DNA from 2 places in the Brevibacillus composti genome. Region 1 is predicted to be linked to the other one. Evidence: a T-box and tRNA genes for the amino acid it is inferred to sense, from the RefSeq annotation. Region 1 holds a T-box; the other holds one or more tRNA genes.
What was found. A T-box is a leader RNA that pairs with one kind of tRNA and senses whether it is charged. The one in region 1 lies ahead of serS (serine--tRNA ligase), so its partner is inferred to be a tRNA-Ser.

Region 1 (8,339 bases):
TCCATCTTCATCACCTTTCTAACATTCGTGTATGAGAGCGCTTTCTTGTCCTTTTTTGTGATTTATCTGGATAATCAACTAGATAACCGAACATTAAAAGGTTACCTTGACAGTAAATTAAGCGGTTTGTTACACTTGCATAAAACATTTTGGCGAAAGGAGCTCATTACTGTGCGGGAAGACAAATTCGTGAAAGAGGGCTTAACGTTTGATGACGTTCTCCTCATTCCGGGAAAATCAGAAATTTTACCTCGTGATGTCGATACCTCTACAAAATTGAGCGATAAGGTCACGTTGAATATTCCGCTGCTGAGTGCAGGGATGGATACGGTGACAGAGTCTGCCCTTGCGATTGCCATGGCCAGACAAGGTGGAATCGGGATCATTCACAAGAACATGACCATTGAGCAACAAGCGAGCGAGGTTGACCGGGTAAAACGCTCTGAAAGTGGTGTTATCACCAACCCGTTTTCCCTCAGTCCAGAGCACACGGTCGCAGACGCGGATGCCTTGATGGGCAAATACCGCATCTCGGGTGTACCGATCGTGGACAGCCAAAATCACCTGGTTGGGATATTGACCAACCGCGACCTGCGTTTTGTTCACGACTTTTCGATTCTGATCAAAGACGTGATGACAAAGGAAAACCTGGTGACAGCCCCAGTGGGCACTACCTTGCAGCAGGCGGAAGCCACCCTGCAAAAATACAAGATTGAAAAGCTTCCTTTGGTGGACGAGCATAATGTGCTGAAAGGCCTGATCACCATCAAAGATATTGAAAAGGCGATCCAATACCCGAATGCAGCCAAGGACGAACATGGCCGCCTTCTGTGCGGAGCGGCTGTCGGTGTAGCAGCCGATACCTATGCCCGTGCGGAAGCGCTGGTGAAAGCCGGGGTAGACGTACTGGTCGTAGATACGGCGCACGGCCACCATATCAATGTGAGCAACACCGTCAGAGAACTGCGCAAGGCCTATCCGGATCTGACCATCGTCGCGGGCAACGTCGCCACAGGGGAAGCTACCCGCGATCTGATCGAAGCAGGCGCGTCCGTCGTCAAAGTGGGCATTGGGCCTGGCTCGATCTGTACGACCCGTGTCGTCGCCGGTATCGGTGTACCCCAAATCACAGCCATCTACGACTGTGCCAAAGTAGCGCGCGAGTACAATATTCCAATTATTGCCGATGGCGGAGTGAAATACTCGGGTGATTTGCCAAAAGCGATTGGTGCGGGCGCTTCGGCCATCATGATCGGCAGCCTGTTTGCCGGGACCGAAGAAAGTCCGGGCGAATTTGAAATTTTCCAAGGCCGCCGCTTCAAGGTATACCGCGGAATGGGCTCCATCGGCGCGATGAAAGCGGGGAGCAAGGATCGCTACTTCCAGGAGAACGAACAAAAGCTCGTTCCCGAGGGAATTGAGGGACGCGTCCCGTACAAAGGCTCGCTCTCTGAAGTCGTTTATCAGCTGATTGGCGGACTTCGCGCCGGAATGGGCTACTGCGGCACGAAAACCATCCAAGAATTGATCGAAAACTCCCAGTTCATTCGCATTACCGGTGCCGGTCTGCGGGAGAGCCATCCGCACGATGTACAAATCACAAAAGAAGCACCAAACTACACCATTTCCTAGGACTATCGAATCAAAAACCTCTTTCTCCAGCAGAAAGGGGTTTTTCTCTAGCCTTATCCGGCAGGGAACTCGTGGAAACAAGCTTCAAGTCGGGTTGCTTTCTATGGTACACTTACAACTGTGTGTTCGTGCCATTCATGGACAAACCGACAGAAGCGGGAGGGTGAGACATTCTGATGAAACGAAGAACATGGACAAAGCGATTGACAGGTCTATTCCTTTCTGTCGCTGTTTTTATGACGGCTTGGGGCTCGGCGGCCTCAAACGCCGGGGCGGCCCCACAGGCTGATTTGCAGCTCGCCGCCAGTTCAGCCATTCTGGTAGAGGTGACGACAGGAAAGGTCCTGTACAGCCTCAATCCGGACCAGCCGCTGCCGCCGGCCAGCATGAGCAAAATCATGACCGAGTATCTGATCAATGAAGCGGTCAAGCAAAAGAAAATTAGCTGGGATGATAAAGTTCAGGTAAGCGATTATGCTTTTTATATTGCGAAAATGCCTAATTCCTCGGGTGTTTACCTCAACCTGGGAGAATCCCATACCGTAAGAGAACTGTATAAGGCGATGGCCGTCCTGTCCGCAAACGATGCAACGGTGCTGCTCGCGGAAAAAATTGCAGGCAGCGAAGCCAACTTTGTGGACATGATGAATAAGAAGGCGCAAGAGCTGGGCATGAAAAACACGAAATACGTGACCTCAACCGGTTTGCCTGCCGATATTCTCGGTCCGTACTCCATTCAGACCGACCAGAAGGAAAACCTGATGTCCGCACGGGATTCGGCGATCCTGGCCAGAGCGTTGATCCGCGATTTCCCGGAAGCGCTGGAAGTCTCGAAAATTCCTCGCATGACGTTCCGACCCGGTACGCCGAACGAGATCAAAAAGGCCAACTACAACTGGATGCTGCCCGGCTTGAACAATTTCTACGAGGGCGTTGACGGCCTGAAAACCGGGTTTACCGATGCGGCTAAATACTGCTTTACCGGTACGGCCATCAAAGACAACATGCGATTGATCAGCGTCGTGATGGGAACCGGCAGCGAAACGAAACGCTTTCAGGAAACCAAGAAATTGTTCGACTATGGCTTCAGCAACTACAAGCTGACCAAGCAGATGGACAAAGGCGTTCCGGTCCAAGGCTTTGAAACAGCGCCGGTGAAAAACGGGGTCGAGCTGACCGTTCCAGCCGTGACGGCAGACGTCGTAACGACGCTGAGCAAAATCGGGGCCGAAACCAAATTTACGCCGACAGTCACCTTCCAGGAGCTGAGCGCACCGCTGCAAAAAGACCAGGTCATCGGGAAGGTCACACTCCAAGAAGAAGGGACGAAAGAGGGAGACTTTCTGCAGCCGGAGGATATGGCAAAAGCGGGCGTCAATCTCGTCGCTGGGCAGGAAGTGGAGGAAGCCAGCTGGATCCGTTTATTGTTCCGCAGCTTCATCCAATTCTTCAGCAATATTTTTAGCAACATCACGGGAAAATAAAAGTGGTTGTACCCCAAATGAAACATGGATTACAATGTGAATATTGAGACGATCATCTCAGTGAAATGTACTGGATGTAACGAACAAAAGGGTAGGGGGCAAAAAAATGGTACAAGTAGGAACTTCCCGCGTGAAGCGTGGCATGGCGGAAATGCAAAAAGGCGGCGTTATCATGGACGTTGTCAATGCGGAACAGGCGAAAATTGCCGAAGCAGCAGGGGCAGTAGCGGTAATGGCGCTGGAGCGCGTACCGTCCGATATTCGTGCAGCAGGCGGCGTAGCCCGGATGGCTGACCTCGGAATCGTCGAGGAAGTAATGAATGCTGTCTCCATCCCGGTAATGGCAAAAGCGCGGATTGGCCACTTTGTCGAGGCGCGTGTTCTGGAATCGATGGGCGTAGACTATCTCGATGAGAGTGAAGTCCTTACTCCAGCTGACGATATGTACCATATCAATAAAAAAGAATTCACAGTGCCGTTCGTATGCGGTGCCCGCGACCTGGGCGAAGCGCTCCGCCGTATTGGCGAAGGCGCGTCGATGATCCGTACCAAAGGGGAGCCGGGCACAGGCAACATCGTAGAAGCGGTTCGCCATATGCGGACCATGCAGTCCCAAATCCGCAAGGTGCAAAGTATGTCTTACGACGAACTGATGGCGGAAGCGAAAAACCTCGGCGCTCCTTACGATCTCCTGGAGTACGTCCATAAAAACGGCAAGCTGCCAGTGGTAAACTTTGCAGCAGGCGGGGTAGCGACTCCATCGGACGCTGCGCTGATGATGCAGCTGGGCGCGGACGGCGTATTCGTCGGATCCGGCATCTTCAAATCGGAGAACCCGGAGAAATTTGCCCGTGCGATCGTGGAAGCGACCACCCACTACACCGACTACGAACTGATCGCCCGCGTATCCAAAGGACTGGGTACGGCGATGCCGGGTCTGGAAATCTCCAAGCTGCGTGAAGCAGACCGCATGCAAGAGCGCGGCTGGTAAGGTGACCGAAGATGAAAATTGGCGTTCTTTCCTTGCAGGGAGCTGTCGCCGAGCATGTCCGCATGCTGGAGGAAGCCGGCGCGACAGCCATCGCAGTAAAAAAAGTAGAAGAGCTTGAAGATCTGGACGGATTGGTCCTTCCCGGCGGGGAAAGCACGACCATGAGCAAGCTCATGCATAATTACGGGTTTATGGAGGCTCTTCGCCAGTTTGGACAAGCGAAGAAACCGATTTTCGGCACATGTGCCGGAGCGATTCTGCTGGCCAATCGCATTAACGGCCAGGAAGACACCCACCTCGGCTTGATGGATATCAAGGTGGAGCGCAATGCATTTGGCCGGCAAAAGGACAGCTTTGAAGTGGAGCTTCCTGTTGCGGGAGTCGCGGCCGATTACCCAGCAGTATTCATCCGTGCGCCGTACATCATGGAAGTGGGCGAGAATGCCCAGGTGCTGGCCAAGTACGAAGAGAAGATCGTAGCCGCCCGCGAAGGACATTATCTGGCCGCAGCCTTCCATCCGGAGCTGACGGAAGATGCGCGGATGCACCGGTACTTCGTCGAGATGGTGAAGGAATACCGCGGATAGATCGGTTTTCGCAACGGTGGTAAAGCAACTGTGTCAACGGCCGGTGCCCGTCTGGGTGCCGGTTTTTTTCGCCTTCTTTACACAGGTATAGAAACTGTAGTACAGTTAACACTAGAAGATAGCAAAACAGGGAACGCGATGAGGAGACTAGTATTTTGCAAGCGCTTGGTTCAGAGAGTCGGTGGCTGGTGAAAACCGATCCGGTCTGCAAAAGAATCCATCTCCGAGCGGCAGAGGAGTCAACTTTGCCCGGCCCCGCCCCGTTACGGCGGATCGAAGCGGGTACATGTCTTTCGTGCATAGCGACATGTGCCAACAAGGGTGGCAACGCGGGTACAACACTCGTCCCTTACCAGAGGGGACGGGTGTTTTTTCATTTGCTTTGCCCAAGAATCAGCGAAGTTGGAGGGGTCTTTGATGTTAGATGTAAAAGTGTTGCGCCATGACTTGGAAGAAGTCAGACGCCGCCTGGCGAACAGAGGCGAAGATATTTCGGCTTTGGACCAATTTGCGGACGTAGATGAAAAGCGCCGCCATTTGATTCAGGAAGCCGAAGGTTTGAAAAATAAACGAAATACCGTATCCGAACAGGTAGCCGTACTCAAACGGAACAAGGAAAATGCCGACCATCTGATCGCAGAAATGAAAGAAGTTAGCGACCGCATCAAGGTACTGGACGAAGGGCTGCGCCAACTGGACGAACAACTGGAGCAAATCCTGCTGAGCCTGCCCAATCTGCCGCATGAGAGTGTGCCGGTCGGGACATCGGAAGACGATAATGTGGTGGCCTGGACCTGGGGAGAGCCGAGGAGCTTTTCGTTCGAACCCAAACCGCACTGGGAGCTGGGACAGGAGCTGGGCATCATCGACTTCGAGACAGCGGCGAAGGTAACCGGCAGCCGCTTTGTCTTCTACAAAGGCCTGGGCGCTCGCCTGGAACGCGCGCTGATGAACTTCATGCTCGATTTGCATACGACCCAACACGGCTACGAAGAGCTGTTGCCGCCGTATATTGTCAACCGGACCAGCATGACTGGCACGGGCCAGCTGCCGAAATTCGAGGAGGATGCCTTCAAACTGGATGGCTTCGATTATTTCCTCATCCCGACAGCGGAAGTCCCGGTGACCAACATGCATCGCGACGAGATCCTCGACGTGGCAGACCTGCCACGATACTATGCAGCCTACAGTGCGTGCTTCCGCTCTGAGGCAGGTTCGGCCGGCCGCGATACCCGCGGGTTGATCCGTCAGCATCAGTTCAACAAAGTAGAGCTGGTGAAGTTCGTCAAGCCGGAGGACTCCTATCAGGAGCTGGAAACACTGGTGAAAAACGCGGAAAAGGTCCTGCAGCTGCTCGGTCTGCCTTACCGGGTGCTGAGCATGTGCACAGGCGACCTTGGATTTACAGCCGCGAAAAAATACGATTTGGAAGTATGGATTCCGAGCTATCAGACGTACCGGGAAATCTCGTCTTGTTCCAACTTCGAGGACTTCCAGGCGCGCAGAGCCAATATCCGTTTCCGCCGCGACACCAAGTCCAAGCCAGAGTTTGTTCATACATTGAATGGCTCGGGACTGGCAATCGGCCGCACCGTAGCCGCGTTAATCGAGAACTACCAACAAGAAGACGGCTCGATCCTGATTCCGGAGGTCCTGCGTCCGTACCTGGGCGGATTGGAAAAAATCGCGCCGAAGTAACAGAGATGGCTTGGAAAATGGAAAAGCAACTTTCTGTATCATAACAGGAAGTTGCTTTTTTTTCTGCTGCAAAAAGGCAGATGCGTAATTTTTCAAAAAATTGTTGCACAACAGAAAACGCTGTTATATAATAACTGCAAGATCAATAAATTGTAATAAAACAGAGAGTGGAGGTCGTTATTCATGAATTGCTATCGTTGCGAAGGAAACGGCGAGCAAAATTGTCCCACTTGCTGCGGCGTGGGACATGATGATCACGGCGGCGCATGCCATCATTGCCACGGAGATGGGTGCGTAAGCTGCAGCCATTGCAGTGGAAGCGGACTATTGGACTGACCCATTTTTTTTGATAACACTGTACTATAATAGTGTATTTATTATCAATCTGTAGCATAACTGTTTTTGATTGAGGGAGGAGGAATAGGATTGACTGCGATTCAACTGAATCAGTACCCGGCCGATGTGTTGATTACCGGCGAATTGCCGCCGCCGTACGCGGACATTCTCACCCCCGAAGCCATCACGTTTCTGATCAAGCTGGAGCAACACTTTGGGCAGAGAAGACGCGAGCTGCTTGATTTGCGCCAAAAGAAGCAGGAGATGATTGATTCCGGACAGCTGCCTGACTTTTTGCCGGAAACGGAACATATCCGCAAAAGCGATTGGCGCATCCATCCGTTGCCTGGCGATCTTCAGGATCGGAGAGTGGAGATCACCGGGCCTGCCGGAGACCGGAAAATGGTGATCAACGCTTTGAACTCGGGGGCGCGGCTGTTTATGGCCGATTTTGAAGACGCCAATTCTCCGACGTGGGCCAACACGGTAGAAGGACAGATCAACCTGCGTGATGCGGTCAGGCGGACGATCTCCTATACCAGCCCGGAAGGAAAAAAATACGCGCTCCGGGAACAGACAGCCGTCTTGATCGTCAGGCCGCGCGGCTGGCATCTGGAAGAAAAGCATTTGCGCATTCAGGGGCAACCGATGTCCGGCAGCCTGTTCGATTTTGGTCTTTATTTCTTTCATAATGCGCATGCGCTGCTGGAGAGAGGAAGCGGTCCTTACTTTTATCTGCCCAAGCTGGAGAACCACCTGGAGGCCCGACTGTGGAATGATGTCTTTTGCTGGGCACAGGATGAGCTGGGAATTCCGCTCGGCACGATCAAAGCCACCGTGCTGATCGAAACGATCCTGGCGGCCTTTGAAATGGATGAAATCTTGTACGAATTGAAAGAGCATAGCGCGGGGCTGAACTGCGGACGCTGGGATTATATTTTCAGCTATATCAAAAAGATGCGCAATCACCCGGATGTGATCCTCCCCGACCGGGCGCAGGTCACGATGACCGTCCCGTTCATGCGAGCCTATACGACGCTGGCCGTGAAAACCTGCCATAAACGGCAAGCGCCTTGCATCGGCGGCATGGCTGCACAAATTCCGGTCAAAAACGACCCGGCAAAAAATGAGGAAGCCCTGCTGAAAGTAAGGGCCGACAAGGAGCGGGAAGCCTACGACGGCCACGATGGTTCATGGGTGGCCCACCCCGGATTGGTGCCCGTGGCGATGGAGGTCTACAACCGCCTGATGCCGGAGCCCAATCAGATCTGGTACAAACGAGAGGATGTACAGGTCACGGCGGCCGATCTCCTGGAGATTCCCCAGGGAGACATCACCGAGGAAGGCGTTCGCACCAACATCCGGGTCGGCATCTTATACATCGAAGCGTGGCTGCGGGGACATGGCGCAGTCCCGATCAACAACCTCATGGAAGACGCGGCGACTGCGGAGATATCCCGGGCCCAAATCTGGCAATGGATCAGGCATCCCCGGGGCGTTCTCCCGGATGGCCGCAAGATTACGCTGGCGCTGGTCAAACAGTGGCTGAGCGAAGAGCTGCAAACCATCAAACAGGAAATCGGTCTGGAGCGGTATGAGACCGGGAAATTC
Region 2 (8,339 bases), 1.7 Mb from region 1:
CCCCAAGCGGCAGCGCCAACCGCACCTCCTCCAGCCGGAACCGGGCAAAGCGCTAAGTCAGGAGCCGGTCAGCCTGCACAGGATAAAGTCGCTTACCTGACATTTGACGACGGTCCCTCGCCGATCACAGGTGAAATCCTGGACATCCTCAAACAGCATCAGGTCAAAGCCACCTTCTTTGTCGTCGGCACCAGCATTCCCGGCCATGAAGATTTGCTGAAGAGGACCATTTCGGAGGGACATGAAGTGGGCGGCCATACCTACTCCCATAATTACCGGACTATCTACAAAGACATCTCCGCCTTTTTCGCCGACCTGGAAAAAGGCAATCAGCTCATCGAGCGTGTGACCGGCATCAAACCGACCGTATTCCGCTATCCGGGCGGAAGCACCAATACTATCAGCAAAAAATATCAGAACGCCTCCGTCTACAATCAAAAGCACACCGTCATGGGCGCCATCAAAGCAGAAGCAGCCAAACGCGGCTATATCTTCGTCGATTGGAATGTGACCAACGGCGATGCGCGAAGCAGCAAATACACACCGGAAAGCGCGCTGGCCAACATCAAGGCTCAGGTGAAAAACCAGAAAGAGATCGTCATCCTGATGCACGATGCCGCCACCAAAGAGGCGACAGCCAAGTCCCTCCCCGCGGTCATCCAGTTTTTAAAAGATCACGGCTACCGCTTTGAGACGATTCGTGCAGACAGGCCGACCGTAGCCACCGTCAAATAAAGATGGATAAGGAACAGGGCAATCGGAACCAACTCTTTACGGGAGTTGGTTTTTTTCTTCTGGAGATAATACGAGGGACGATTCTTAACACAGGGAGGAAATGTCGGTGAGCTACACCTGTTACCACTGTGAGCACGAGACAGAGAGTGCGAACATGATCACTTTTTTTCGTGGAACGGAGGAAAGAGACGAGCTTCTCTGCAAAGAATGTTACGCCGACTGGCTAGAGGGCCTGAAGGTGGACGTGTAGCCCTCCCGTCCCCGGTCCCCTTATCCAAAGACGTGCCGGCAAAAAAACCGCCTGAGACAGCTCTCAGGCGGTTACAAACGATTCGCAGCGTTGTCTTTGCCGGTCCCGACTTCACGGCCTTGCGGAAGCCAGCCCTTCATACCGGAGGCGCAGCTCCCGTTTGAGGATTTTTCCGCTGGGATTGCGCGGCAGATTTTCGGCGATCACTACATATTTGGGTGCTTTAAAGGACGACAGACGGCCTTTGCAAAACTGAATCAGCTCCTCTTCCTGCAGGACCGATCCCGCCTTTGGCACGACGACGGCGGTGACTGCCTCGATCCAATACGGATCGGGTATCCCGATCACCGCCACCTCCGAGACGAGGGGGTGCTGGTAGATGACCTCCTCCACTTCCCGGCTGGCTACATTTTCTCCGCCCGATTTGATCATGTCCTTTTTGCGGTCGACGACAGTGAGATAGCCTTCCTCATCCATGATGCCGAGGTCGCCGGAATGGAACCATCCCCGCTGAAAAGCCGCAGCCGTCTTCTCGGCGTCACGGTAGTAGCCCAGCATGGCGTGACTCGTGCGGTGTACGATCTCGCCCACCGTCCCTCTCGGCACCTCGCGTCCTTCATCGTCGACGATGCGGGTCTCCACATTGAGCGACGGCCTGCCGGCTGAGCCTGCTTTGCGGATTTGATCAGACGGCTTGAGTACGGTAGCCAGAGGAGCCACCTCCGTCTGTCCGTAGAAATTCCAGAACTGCGCCCCCGGCAAACGGCTGCCCAGCTCCCGCAAAATCTCGACAGGCATGATGGCGGCGCCGTAGTAGCATTTCTGCAGGGAAGACAGGTCACGGACGGCGAAGTCGGGCGAACGCAACAGGGCGATCCATACGGTAGGCGGACAGAAGAGCTGTGTCGCACGGTACGTCTCTACCGTCTGCAGGATCGATTCTGGCTGCGCCTGCTCCAAAATGATGCCGCTCGCTCCGAGATACACGTAAGGACCCAAAAAGCAGTGCAGCTGCGCACTGTGAAACAGCGGCAGGGCATGAATCGCGATATCGTCCTCGGTCATGCCCCCATCAATAATCGTGCTGACATACTCGGACAGCACATTTTTATGCGTCAGCATGACACCCTTTGGTCTGGATTCGGTTCCGCTCGTGTAGAGAATATGTACAACGTCGTCATCGTCCAACTCCACTTCCGGCTCCTCTGTGCCGCCCTCTGCGAGAAGTGTGCGGAATTCCGGCCAGTCGCCGGGCCTCTCCGCCGTTTGGGAGATGGAGGCGCGCAGGATCGGGCTGCATCCGGACTGGCGGATCGCCTCGTCAGCCACCGCCTGAAACTCCGGTGCGGCAAAGACTGCCCTCACTTCTGCATGCCCCAGGATATACGCGACGTCTTCGGCATGAAGCATGTAATTAATCGGGACCATTACGACACCCGCTTTGGCCAAGGCAAAATTGAGGATGACAAAGTCCATCGAGTTGCGGGAGAGAATTGCTGCCTTGTCCCCTTTTTTCAATCCGTGCTGGAGGATGGCCTGAGCCGCCTGGTTGACCAGCGTATCCAGCTGCTCATAGGTGAGTGCTTCCTCCCTGAATCGGAGCGCCACCTTCTGCGGAAACCGCCCCCGGCTTCTGCGCAAAATATCGCCCAGCGTATGCCTTCTCGCTCTTTGGATCTCCCTCATCTTCATCCCTCCATCTTCTTCCTTCTGCTATTATACTACCAATTGTCAGAAAATTGCTAAGTGTATAGCTATAAGAAAACCTCTATCGAGGTCGATTCAAGGGGAGCGACCGCGATTTAGCCGTTGCTTATTCTTGCTGTATCAGGAAGAAGATCCGGAAGCTTATTCTTTCTGATACAGTAAAAAAACCTGACCAGAAGGATCACTGGTCAGGGAGAAGAACTCAAGGTTATGAAGGTTGTACTTACATTATAGTATACACTCGAATATATACTCAATCGGTATATTTTAGCATGCAAAAGGCAGCCTCTTTTTGCCGCTTCGGCAGAGCCTGCAAAGAAAAGTGCGGCGACCCGATCTGCATTACTAAGTCGCCGCAGCCCCCAAGAAATTGATGAGTGCTTACCTAAAGAATATATCAAAGGGTACATACCTTGGAATATGAAGTCGCTGGCTGCAGATGAAAGTTTTGGTTTTTGCCACAAATCGAAGGGAAAAGCATGAAAAAGCATGCCGTTCCATTGATACCGCTGATCTTCCTCGCTAGAATACGTAATAGTGGTACTATTCGCTGGAGGTGTTCTCTTTGCTGCATACGCCCATTGGCCGCCTGCGTTTTATCGGCTTGATCGAAGGAATCTCCTATCTCGTACTTTTGGGCATCGCCATGCCGCTCAAATACCTGGCAGACATGCCCAAAGCCGTGACGATCGCCGGTTCGCTGCACGGACTGTTTTTCGTCCTGTTTATGCTGGCGCTCGCCCATGTCTTCTTTGCGCACCGCTGGTCCATCCTGCGGGCAGTCGGCGCATTCGTCGCGTCCCTGGTCCCGTTTGGAAACTTCGTTCTCGATGCGCATCTGAAAAAAGAAGAAAACGCCATGAAGCGATCTTAATCTGAAAAAGCGGTCAAAAAGCCCCCAGCATCGGCATTGGGGGCTTTGCTCGTCATTCCTTACCCGCTTCCTGCGATGGGCACGTGCGGAAACGATAAAAAAAGACGGGCTGATCGACCCGTCTGCAATCTCAGAGAATATGGCGGAGGGAGAGGGATTCGAACCCCCGTGGGCTTGCACCCTAACGGTTTTCAAGACCGCCCCGTTATGACCACTTCGGTATCCCTCCGTACGGTTGAAACCGCTATAATAATAGCATAAAAACACCGGAATCTCAAGTGCCGGGCCGCACAGAAAGCTGCCTGGCTGCCCGTACAGGGGCAACCAGAAGAAGGGGGGTATATCGTGATTTACCAACATGATCGGCTGCGGGTTCGCCGCTTATCTGAAAGCGACAAGCACTTGCTCGTAAAATGGCTCACCGATCCGGTTATCCTGGAATTTTTCGAAGGCAGAGACAACCCGCACGACATCGAAAAAGTGAACCGGCATTCGTCATGGCCCCCCAGGCCTGGAATGAAAGAGCCATCCGCTGCTATCAGCGCTCCGGCTTCCGCAAAGTCAAGCTGCTACCCAAGCATGAATGGCATGAAAAGGAAGCGCGGGACTGCTGGCTCATGGAATACAGCGATCGCCCAATCGGGTAGGGGGCTACCCATTAGTTGAGTAGCCGACCTCCCACACCACCGTACGTACCGTTCGGTATACGGCGGTTCCTTAGTTCACGCAGTCACTTGTCGATAATAATCTGAGAAGAAAAGAAATCCGAGGCCTTTAATGGTGTTGTTATCGAGGGCTTTCGCGAGGATGGGGCTATTGGAGATTCTCCAGTAGCTCTTTCTTGTATTTGCGTATTCCCATGCCTTGAACTTTGGGATTCCAAACGAGATCAGCTTTTCGAATTTTGTCCTTATTCGTTTCCATTGTTTCCAGTAGATCATTCGAATCCTTCTTCTCATCCATTCATCCGTTGTTTGGAGCAGGTTCTTCATATCCGCAATCTTGAAGTAGTTGACCCATCCCATGATATAGCGTCTGAGCCTTTCGGCTCTCTCTTCATTTCCCATGCCATTGCTTCTTGCGGTTAGTTCCTTCACTCTTGTTTTCATTTTGGCGATGGATTTGGGATGGATGCGGACTTTCACTTGCCCTCGTTGGTTGTAGAATGAGAATCCCAGAAACTTCACTCGAATGGCTAGGTCCACCACGGTTTTCTCCCGATTTACTTTTAGGAACAGCTTCTTTTCAATGTAGGGGAGAATGTTGGTTAGTGTCCGTTCGGCACTTCGTCTGCTCTTGCAGAAGATGAGTAAATCATCTGCGTATCGCACAAACTTGTGTCCTCTCTTCTCCAGCTCCTTGTCCAACTCATTCAGCATGATATTACTGAGAATTGGACTCAGATTCCCGCCCTGCGGTACGCCGACTTCTGTTTCCTCAAACTTGTGCTTCACGACAACTCCTGCCCGAAGATATTTATGAATTAGTGAAATGACTCGTCCGTCCTTAATCGTTCTTGAGAGTACTTCAATGAGCTTGCTTTGGTTGACGGTGTCAAAGTATTTCTCTAGATCCATATCCACAACATAGCGGTAGCCTTCCTGAATATATTGCTGGCTGCGCCTTATGGCTTGGTGGGCACTTCGTTTGGGTCGGAACCCGAAGCTGTTGTCCGAGAACTGTTGCTCATAGATCGGCGTGAGCATTTGTGCAATTGCCTGCTGGATTACTCGATCAACCACCGTTGGGATGCCCAGGTTTCTTTTCTTTCCGTTCTCTTTTGGGATTTCTACCCTTCGAACGGGATTTGGGCGATATCTGCCCGCCAGGATTTGTTCCTTGATGGTTTCACCGTTTTCTTTGAGATATTGTAGAAGTTCATCTACGCCCATCCCGTCGATTCCGTGTGAACCTTTATTCGCTTTGACTCTTTTGAACGCTTCGTTCAAATTGTCTCTGCTTATGATTTTCTCAAGTAACCTTTCCTTCGACTCGTTTGCGTTGGTGTCGTCGGTTTCAGCTATCCTCTCAGGAACGTGCACTCCCGCATATCCTTCGTGTTCCGCACTATTCTTTTGCGGTGAGCCTTCCGTTGGAAGTTGGCTGCCCTTATCTCCTGTTTCGGTAACATTCATTGACGACCACCTCCTAAGGTTCAGCCCTTCCCTCAAGCCGTCGACTGCTCGAGGTACTATGGCGTCTGCTGACTTCTCATGATAAATCTTGTTTCAACCGTGATTCGAATGTCATCTTCTCACGTCCATGAGACCTCCCACGGTAAGACGACTCACTTTCCTCCCATATACCCGCATCATTTACACCGGAATGTCCGTGTAGTGTATTGGACTTTGCTTTGTCTCGCAAGCTTGTCCCATTCCATATGCCTGATGATGTTCGTGTTCCTCGGGCCGGGATTTTGCCTCCAGCTTCCTTCAGATTCCACCTCACGGTGGACACCCTTGCTCTTGGCTAGTGGTTGGCCACTACCAGCCCCCACAGCGGACTTTCACCGCCTAGTTAGTCGCCATGCGTGGCGCACTAGAAAAAAGTCTTGGCATCTGGGCCAAGACTTTTTCGTATATCGCAGGCGGGCAAACCATTTTCGGCATTGGTCCGCCGCACCCTCCCGTCTTTACAGAGCACAAACTTTCCAAACTTCAAAGCTGTCTACTGTGCGAAGCGGTTCCAAACGAGCCCACGCGTCCCACTGCTGCGAAGCAGTCCTAACGCTTGACGATGACCAGCTTCAGCTCCGTCAGCTCTTCAATCGCGTATTTGAGGCCTTCGCGCCCCATGCCGCTCTCTTTTACGCCGCCGTAAGGCATGTGATCGACCCGGAAGGTCGGGATGTCGTTGATCAACACGCCGCCGACGTGAAGCTCATCCGCCGCCTTCAGTGCGAGCGAAAGATTTTGGGTGTAGACGCCAGCCTGCAGCCCGTAGACCGAATCGTTCACCAGTTCGATCGCTTCTTCCACGGAGTCTACTGCATTGATCACGACAACCGGTCCAAACACCTCCTGGCAGGAGAGCTTGGCATCGGCCGGAACACCGGTCAGGACGGTTGGCTGCAGCACGCGTCCCTCTACGATTCCGCCGCATTCCACGCGGGCTCCCCGCTCTTTGGCCTCTTCGATCCAGGCCAGAGCTCGATCGGTCTCCTTCGGCGAGATCATCGCGGAATAGTCGACATCCTCGGAAAGCGAATCGCCCCCCACCAACTTCTTCGTCTCCGCGACGAAGCGCTCCACGAATGTCTCGTATTCGTCTTTGACCACATAGATGCGCTGCACGGAGATGCAGACCTGGCCGGAGTAGGCAAACGCGCCGAAAATGCAGCGTGGGATCACTTCGTCCAGATTGACGCCCCGGTCGATGATCACGGCCGAGTTGGAGCCCAGCTCCAGCGTCACGCGCTTCAGACCCGCCCGATTGCGGATGTCGATTCCCACCGCAGGGCTGCCGGTGAAGGTCAGGGCTTTGACTCGGGGGTCTTTTACGAGCATATCGCCCACCGTGGCCCCGCTGCCGGTGACCACATTCAGAGCGCCCGCTGGCAGTCCGGCCTGCTCCGCCACTTCTGCCAGGAAATACGCAGAGAGAGGCGTCTGGGAGGCAGGCTTCAGCACGACTGTGTTCCCCGCGGCCAGAGACGGGCCTACTTTATGAGCCACGAGATTCATCGGGAAGTTAAACGGGGTGATGGCCCCGATCACGCCCAGAGGCTCGCGGACCGTATACGCCAGACGGCCTTCTCCGCCAATCGCCGCATCCAGCGGAATCGTCTCGCCGTGTATCCGCTTCGCTTCCTCGGCGGCAAATTTGTACGTCTGTACGGTCCGAATCACTTCGCCGCGAGCCGTCTTGATCGGCTTACCCGCCTCCATGGCGATGATCCGCGCCGCTTCTTCCATGCGCTGATCGATGATGAGGGCGATTTTTTCCAAGATGGCCGCCCGTTGATAAGCAGGCATCCGTCTCATTACGCCGGCAGCCTCCTGGGCTGAGGCAATCGCCTTCTCCACCAGTTCACTGTCCGCTTGGGCGATCTCCGCGATCTGCTCCCCGCTGTAGGGGGAATAGAGCGGCGCGTAGGCAGTTGCCTCTACCCATTGTCCGCCAATGTAGCACGCTTTTTTCATAATCCAGCCTCCCTCTCAGACTCGCTTCATCCCCTGTTATACGATCGTTCCTGTCTGCTTATGCCTCTTTTGTCCGGTTCCGTCCACTATTGCAAAACCAGGAGGTCTTCGAAGCGGTATGTTTATGCTTGTGCAGGCGTGCACAGCTCTTCCAATACATTCTCCATCACCCGCAAACCTTCCTCCAACTGTTCATCCGTGATTACCAGCGGGGAGAGGATGCGGATTACGTTGCTGTAGAGGCCCGCGGAGAGCACGACCAGACCACGCTGGCAGCAGGTCTGGGCGATCTTTGCCGTCAGTTCCTTGTCAGGCTCCTTGGTCGTCTTGTCTTTGACGATCTCGATCGCGCACATCGCGCCAATCCCGCGCGCGTCTCCCACCTGGACAAAGCGCTCCCGGAACTCCTCGAACTTCTGCAGGATGCGCTCTCCGATCCGGTTGGCCCGATCCATGAAGCCGTCCTGCTCCATCATCTCGATGACCTTCAGGGCGGCGACACAGCCCAGCGGACTGCCTCCGTACGTGCCGCCAATTTCGCCCGGATTGGGCGCCTCCATAATCTCAGCGCGTCCGGTTACCGCACTGATCGGCAGACCCGCTCCCAGCGATTTGGACATGACGATCAGAT

Region 2: it has a tRNA-Ser gene. The T-box ahead of serS (serine--tRNA ligase) is inferred to sense a tRNA for this amino acid. The anticodon was not compared.

What each region holds. Positions count from the first base shown of each region.
Region 1 is NZ_CP066308.1:25,145-33,483, forward strand. It holds gene JD108_RS00105 (YaaC family protein) at 1-5, opposite strand, end outside; gene guaB (IMP dehydrogenase) at 172-1,632, shown strand; gene JD108_RS00115 (D-alanyl-D-alanine carboxypeptidase family protein) at 1,809-3,116, shown strand; gene pdxS (pyridoxal 5'-phosphate synthase lyase subunit PdxS) at 3,223-4,107, shown strand; gene pdxT (pyridoxal 5'-phosphate synthase glutaminase subunit PdxT) at 4,119-4,694, shown strand; T-box leader at 4,824-5,047, shown strand; gene serS (serine--tRNA ligase) at 5,112-6,392, shown strand; gene aceB (malate synthase A) at 6,819-8,339, shown strand, end outside.
Region 2 is NZ_CP066308.1:2,749,771-2,758,109, forward strand. It holds gene JD108_RS14020 (exo-beta-N-acetylmuramidase NamZ domain-containing protein) at 1-735, shown strand, start outside; gene JD108_RS14025 (acyl-CoA synthetase) at 1,097-2,671, opposite strand; gene JD108_RS14030 (DUF3817 domain-containing protein) at 3,258-3,566, shown strand; tRNA gene JD108_RS14035 (tRNA-Ser) at 3,707-3,795, opposite strand; gene ltrA (group II intron reverse transcriptase/maturase) at 4,289-5,701, opposite strand; gene JD108_RS14045 (aldehyde dehydrogenase family protein) at 6,290-7,708, opposite strand; gene gabT (4-aminobutyrate--2-oxoglutarate transaminase) at 7,831-8,339, opposite strand, start outside.